DNA from 3 places in the Pectobacterium wasabiae CFBP 3304 genome. Region 3 is predicted to be linked to each of the others. Evidence: predicted binding sites of a transcription regulator. Region 3 holds the regulator's gene; each other region holds the start of a gene.

Region 1 (2,274 bases), 2.4 Mb from region 3:
AAATCCTTTGGTTGGAGACTTTGCCCTTATTTATGACTTACTGTCAGTCAACTGACGTTATAAAAGAGCAACTCCAGCGAGTTAAAGTCTACAACGTGATGAGAAAGTTACAAGTATGATGTGACTTGCGTCATAGGAAAAACGCACGAATCATACACACTTGCTAACAAATAGTAGATGGTTTTGACAGATCTTATCCCTTGGGGATGTATTAAATATAGTCAAAAAGCCCGCAGAATACCGCTTCGCGGCGATCTACTGGACATATAACGTAATTGAGCTGAGAAAAATCTTAATTTACTTAATGATACAATGTCGAATGAATTTTAAGGCTGGGAAACAGTCTATAGGCGTCCCCGCTGGCATTTTCTGGGCGCATAATAAAGCCGTATGTATTTCCTGCCTGTGCGGCGCCCTGTAACCGAACTTTCTCTTCTTCCGTCAATTCGTGCGGCAACCAACACAAAACGGCACTGTAATTTCCTGTCAGTAGCGCTCTCTCCATGGCATCAACGGTAAACAAGGGGTTGATATGGTTGAGTTGCACTATTTTATCCAGCGGCAATCCAGATTGCTGTACCCAAGGGCGACTCAATTTTTGCTGAGGAGAAAGCCATAGTAGCCAGCGAGACTGTGCGCCTAGCTGTTGTAAGAGTGGTAGTAACAGGTGTGTGACTATGGGCTGATCGGCGTTGTACACGACTTCGCTGATAATACCGCCCGTGGCAACCGAAGGTTTTACTGTGTGTTGATTGGTAGAAAACGATGATGACTGGACGTTGTGAGAGCTGATTGATTGCGTACGCATAATGAGTTCCACCCATAGTGTTACTGTATGGATGTACAGTAACTGCTGTGTGCGTGAAAATCAACCTGATTTTTTGAAAGCGCTTCGCATATTCTTTATGCAAGAGATAGTAAACACATTTACTGTTTGAAGCCCCCTCGGAGGTGTGGTTAATTATTTGTTCCTGCTACAAATATTTTAACTGTTCAGGAAGAGATCATTTCAATACTAAGGATTATGGCAATGAAGCAATCATGCAAAAAAAGGATTTTGCAATCTCAGCATTCTTTTTCATCTTTAGGGGACATCACTTCGCGTTCCCAATTTGGCGGCTACAGTATCGCGGCAAATAAAACGATTTTTGGGCTGGTGTCTGAGGGGGAACTTTATCTTCGCGCCAGTAAAAAAGATGAAAAATATTTTCAGCAGCGTGATATGCCGCACCTGATTTATACCAAACGCGGTATGCCGCTACCGCTGAACTACTTCCTTGTCGATGAAGTACTATGGCAAGAACCGGTGCAGTTATTGGCTTTTGCCCGACTGGCGTTGATGGGGGCGCAGTATGATCAAATAGTCAAAAATTCGAGCGGGCGGTTAAAGGATCTTCCGAATCTTAATCACGATATTGAGCGTTTGCTGTGGAAAGCGGGCATAAAAAATATCGATGAATTACAGCATTATGGCGCAAAAGATAGCTATCTTGAGTTGCGAAAGGTTCGCGCTAATCTAAGCGTTAACGTGCTATTGGCGCTGGCTGGCGCAATTTGTGGCACGCATCAGGCAGCACTCCCCCACAGCGTTCGTAATGAACTTTTGGAGTGGTATAAGAATAATGCGGTTTCCAAAGGGCCAAAACACTAAGAGTTTCCCCTCTGTTTTACTGTGCAATCATGTCATTTTTTAGCTGTACGAGTTCGGGTAAGAGGCCGATCAGCAAGCCGATTTGCTGAATCACTAATGACTCTTTACTGTCTGATTCGAGTGAAAGGGATTGAATGCTGGTGGCTATAGTTTCCAATCCCTGATTGATACGTAAACTTTCCTCTTCGCGGCAGTGTAGCGCGTCATCAACATGACACACGGCATCATCCAGACATTGTAGCGTTTCCGATGATGTAATTTTTCCACGGTGTGCGCCGAGCGTTGAGATATAACTTAATAACGTATGATTCAGGCACATGAAGCGGAATGCGTTGTCCAGTTTGTTTCTGGTGGTGTGAGGTTCTGAGGACATATTTGACACAACCGATGCCAATTCTGCATCGCAATTATGTGCATCACGGCGGGCAATGCGATAAGGCAAGCTATTATCTTTCCCCTGATGATATTGAACCATGATCGCATCAAGGTAGCGACAGTTGGCATTTAATGTTTTATTGATAACGGTCGGCAGGCCCCGGAAACGCCAGTCTGGCCAGATAAAGCTTACTGCCGCCCACGCGATGGCACATCCGAGTAGTGTATCAATAATACGCGGTACCGCG
Region 2 (2,274 bases), 1.7 Mb from region 3:
GCATCGACGTCAAATTTGTAGTGCTCCGCCAGCGAGCGCAGCATCTGGAAATAGTAGAAATTGCGACGATCCCAGCCGCGGATCGCCCCACCCGCCAGCGACAGCTCCGCATTTTGCACTACGCGAACCGGATCGAAGAACTGCTGTACGCCCAGACCATCACAGCTTGGGCACGCGCCCGCCGGGTTGTTGAACGAAAACATACGCGGTTCCAGCTCGTGCATGCTGTAGCCACACACTGGACAAGCAAAATTCGCCGAAAATAACAGTTCAGGCTGCGTTGGGTCGTCCATATCGGCGACGACCACGCTACCACCGGACAAATCCAGTGCGGTTTCAAATGATTCTGCCAGTCGCTGCGCCAGATCCTCACGCACTTTAAAGCGATCGACGACAACTTCGATGGTGTGCTTTTTCTGTAATTCCAGCTTCGGCGGATCGGACAGATCGCACACTTCGCCGTCGATACGGGCCCGGATATAGCCCTGTGACGCCAGATTTTCCAACGTCTTGCTGTGTTCGCCTTTGCGGTCTTTCACAATCGGCGCTAGCAACATCAGGCGCTTGCCTTCTGGCTGCGCCAGCACGTTGTCCACCATCTGGCTGACCGTCTGCGCATCCAGCGGCACATCATGCTCTGGGCAGCGCGGCTCACCCACGCGCGCAAACAGCAAACGCAGGTAATCATGAATTTCGGTAATCGTCCCGACCGTAGAACGCGGGTTATGTGAAGTGGATTTCTGTTCGATAGAGATGGCGGGCGACAGCCCTTCTATATGATCGACATCTGGTTTTTCCATCAGCGACAGAAATTGACGGGCGTAAGCGGAGAGAGATTCCACATAGCGCCGCTGCCCTTCGGCATACAGCGTGTCAAACGCCAGCGATGACTTACCCGAACCAGACAGACCAGTGATGACGATCAGCTTGTCACGGGGGATTATCAGATTGATATTCTTTAGATTATGGGTACGAGCACCACGAACTTCGATCTTATCCATTCACACACTTCCCGGAATAAAAACGGTTTGTCATCGTCTCCCGAACGGAGAGAACCGGTACGAAACGAGCAATTATGGCACAAAAAAAACTGAATGAATATCCAGTGTTAAACCCGTTTACTTTGCAAACGCTGCAAATCTGACTTTCATTTCTGAAGCCATTTCGCAGGTATGACAGAGAGTTTTCCACATGGTAAGATTGATCGTTTAGACTTAAAATAAATCTATCGATTCATCAGGAGATACGAGCATGGCCAGCAGAGGCGTTAATAAAGTGATTCTTGTCGGGAACCTGGGTCAAGACCCGGAAGTCCGCTATATGCCGAATGGTGGTGCAGTTGCCAACATCACGCTGGCTACGTCGGAAAGCTGGCGTGACAAGCAAACCGGTGAACAGAAAGAGAAGACCGAATGGCACCGTGTGGTTCTGTTCGGCAAACTGGCTGAAGTGGCGGGTGAATACCTGCGTAAAGGCTCTCAAGTCTACATCGAAGGCGCACTGCAAACCCGTAAATGGGCCGATCAAGCTGGCGTAGAGCGTTACACCACCGAAGTGGTCGTTAACGTCGGCGGTACCATGCAAATGCTGGGTGGACGTCAGGGCGGCGGCGCACCCGCAGGCGGTGGTAATGCAGGTGGCGGCCAGCAACAAGGTGGCTGGGGTCAACCTCAGCAACCGCAGGGTGGCAACCAGTTCAGCGGTGGCGCACAAGCTCAGCAGCGCCCAGCGCAAAATAGCGCCCCTGCGCAAAGCAACGAACCCCCAATGGATTTCGACGACGATATTCCGTTCTAACAGCGGCTCGCCTATCAACGCCGTTTATCAAAACATCCTATTAAACCCCGATTTATCGGGGTTTTTTCATTTTGTGGTGTATAGAAAAACCAAACAGAAACAATCAACCAAGGAAATCATCACATCATGTGCGTTTCGTGCTCAGTAGTATAAGCAGAGCACAATCGGTGCAGTTATTTCTCCATCGCTACTGAAAAATAGCAAAGCCTTATCAATGGGGTGTAAACGCTATATATGGAGATATAACGTATGGAAAAAAATAGTGCACACCGCACCGCTAACAAGAATCAATCCCAAAGTACTGTCAACCACACATCCTCGACACAGGCTAACCACGCGGCAACAGGACGCTATTCTTTCAGGCTCGCTGCGCTTGCTGTCACCGTCTCAGGTTTGCTTTTTTCCTCACCCGCGCTAATGGCAGCAGAAACAGCAGCGACTGCCGATTTAGTTTTACGTAATGGCAGTATTTATACC
Region 3 (2,274 bases):
CCACCGGATCTGTAGGAATAACTTTGCTTTTCACCAACAGTTTCAGTGGGAGATTCAATAGTTTATAGTAAATTTTACGCCAACCTGACATAACAACGTAGAGCCTCTTGTTAGCAATGCGCCGCAAGGATACCAGAAACTGCGCCGGAGATCTGTGGTGATGAGACAACGTAGGTGCGTTAAAATGCGAACTATTTTGCGTATACTCGTCATACTTCAAGTTGCATGTGCGTTGGCAGCGTTTAAATACTCGGCCCGTCGTGGGCCTCGCCCTGAAGGGCCGCTGCAAGCAGCGTTCAAATCTGCTCCCGGCAGATTTGTCACCCGAATCACTTACTTGAGTAAGCTCATCGGGATTCCCTCTCTTGCCGCCTGCCTGGAACTCGAATTATTTAGAGTCTAAAAATGGAGGATAAATGAATAAAGCAACGGGGATGACCCGGATTATTAAGGCGACCGGTTATTCCTTGAAGGGGTTGAAGCAGGCGTGGCAGCATGAGGCGGCATTCCGTCAGGAAACGATACTGACGATTGTCGGCGTTATTATCGCGTGTTTGCTGCCGGTGACGCTGGTTGAAAAACTGCTGCTTATCGGGTCTGTGGTATTGATTATGTTATTTGAGTTGGCTAACAGCGCCATTGAAGCTGTCGTCGATCGCATTGGCCTTGAGCACCACGAATTATCCGGTCGGGCGAAAGATATCGGGTCGGCGGCTGTCTTTGTTGCCATCTTGCTAGCCGCTGCCGTGTGGGGCAGCATTCTCTGGCAACATTTTGCCTGACGGCACGCATAAATGAATAAAAGTCAGGGGCTTTGCCTATATCTCGATTCCCAATTGTGCCTTACCTGTATATACTCACAGCAAGACTGTATAAACAACCAGGGGGCGGAATGAAAGTATTAACAGCAAGGCAGCAGCAGGTTTATGACCTGATCCGCGATCACATTGCGCAAACCGGAATGCCGCCAACGCGGGCGGAAATTGCCCAACAACTGGGGTTCCGCTCTCCGAATGCGGCTGAAGAACATCTGAAAGCGCTGGCACGTAAAGGCGTGATTGAAATTGTCTCGGGGGCATCTCGTGGTATTCGCCTACTGATGGAAGAAGAGACGGGTATTCCTCTGGTTGGGCGCGTGGCCGCAGGTGAACCGCTGCTGGCACAGGAACATATCGAATGCCGCTATCAGGTTGACCCTGCTATGTTCAAACCCAGCGCTGATTTTTTGCTGCGAGTGAGCGGTATGTCGATGAAAAACATTGGTATTATGGATGGTGATTTGCTGGCCGTACATAAAACAGAAGATGTGCGCAACGGTCAGATTGTGGTGGCGCGTATTGACGATGAAGTGACAGTGAAGCGCTTGAAGAAGCAGGGTAATACGGTGCATCTTCTCGCTGAAAATGAAGAGTTCGCCCCTATCGTTGTCGACCTGCGTCAGCAAAGTTTTTCGATAGAAGGTTTAGCGGTTGGCGTTATTCGTAATAGCGACTGGAGCTAACCGTTAGCAAAAAATGATAGCCCTCGGGGCTATCGTTTTTTAATCGGAACAGTATGGTCGTGATCGCAATGATCCGGCTGCTTGCATGATGCCACTTCCTGGCAGTCTCCACATAACCCATGTGCTTCCACAACGCTGTGACGCAGCGTAAATCCTGACTGCTGCGCCAAGTTGCGTAGTGTTTCTTCCACACCCTCGGTTTGACGTTCCGTGACTTGTCCGCAGCGATCGCAGATGAAAAGGGCAGACGTATGGCTGTGGTCTTCGATGTGGTGACACAGCACATAGCTGTTGTTTGATTCAACGCGATGAATGAAGCCTTGTTCCAGCAAAAAATCCAGTGCGCGGTACACGGTAGGCGGTTTAGCCTGAGGTTCAGTGAGGCGCAGAAGATCCAGCAGGTCATACGCGCTGATAGCGCCCGCCTGTTGTGCCATAAGGCGTAAAACCTCCAACCGCTGTGGCGTTAGACGCACCGCGCGCTGCTGACAAATCTGTTCAGCCTGGGCAAGAAGTTTGTCCTGTTTGGTTGAATCCATTGTCATATCACCCTGACACATTGAGGAACAAGACGGATATCTTACCACGACTGAATAAAAACGCCGAGTGAGTGGCGTTTTCCTGCGAAGACGACGGAAAGAAGAACTACACGACCAGATCGATGAGCAGTGCCCGCAAAGGAGTGTCTGCCTGTAGCGTCAACGTCGTTTCTTCCTTGATGAAGGCTCCATCGCCGCAGTGTAATGCTTCACTGTGCTGGCCACCTTTCACCG

The links. The regulator LexA, encoded in region 3, represses DNA repair genes until DNA is damaged. The targets are predictions, from matches to a motif close to TNCTGTATGTACATACAGNA.
Region 1: the regulator LexA is predicted to act here: its motif matches at 830-849, upstream of sulA (SOS-induced cell division inhibitor SulA).
Region 2: the regulator LexA is predicted to act here: its motif matches at 1,089-1,108, upstream of uvrA (excinuclease ABC subunit UvrA).

Annotation. Positions count from the first base shown of each region.
Region 1 covers NZ_CP015750.1:4,835,706-4,837,979, reverse strand. Annotated here, with positions in the region: gene sulA (SOS-induced cell division inhibitor SulA) at 302-808, opposite strand; gene A7983_RS21985 (TfoX/Sxy family DNA transformation protein) at 1,031-1,651, shown strand; gene yccS (YccS family putative transporter) at 1,668-2,274, opposite strand, start outside.
Region 2 covers NZ_CP015750.1:756,940-759,213, forward strand. Annotated here, with positions in the region: gene uvrA (excinuclease ABC subunit UvrA) at 1-1,001, opposite strand, end outside; gene ssb1 (single-stranded DNA-binding protein SSB1) at 1,252-1,797, shown strand; gene A7983_RS03420 (amidohydrolase) at 2,047-2,274, shown strand, end outside.
Region 3 covers NZ_CP015750.1:2,437,839-2,440,112, forward strand. Annotated here, with positions in the region: gene plsB (glycerol-3-phosphate 1-O-acyltransferase PlsB) at 1-91, opposite strand, end outside; gene A7983_RS11035 (diacylglycerol kinase) at 417-782, shown strand; gene lexA (transcriptional repressor LexA) at 893-1,501, shown strand; gene zur (zinc uptake transcriptional repressor Zur) at 1,531-2,040, opposite strand; gene A7983_RS11050 (pirin family protein) at 2,147-2,274, opposite strand, start outside.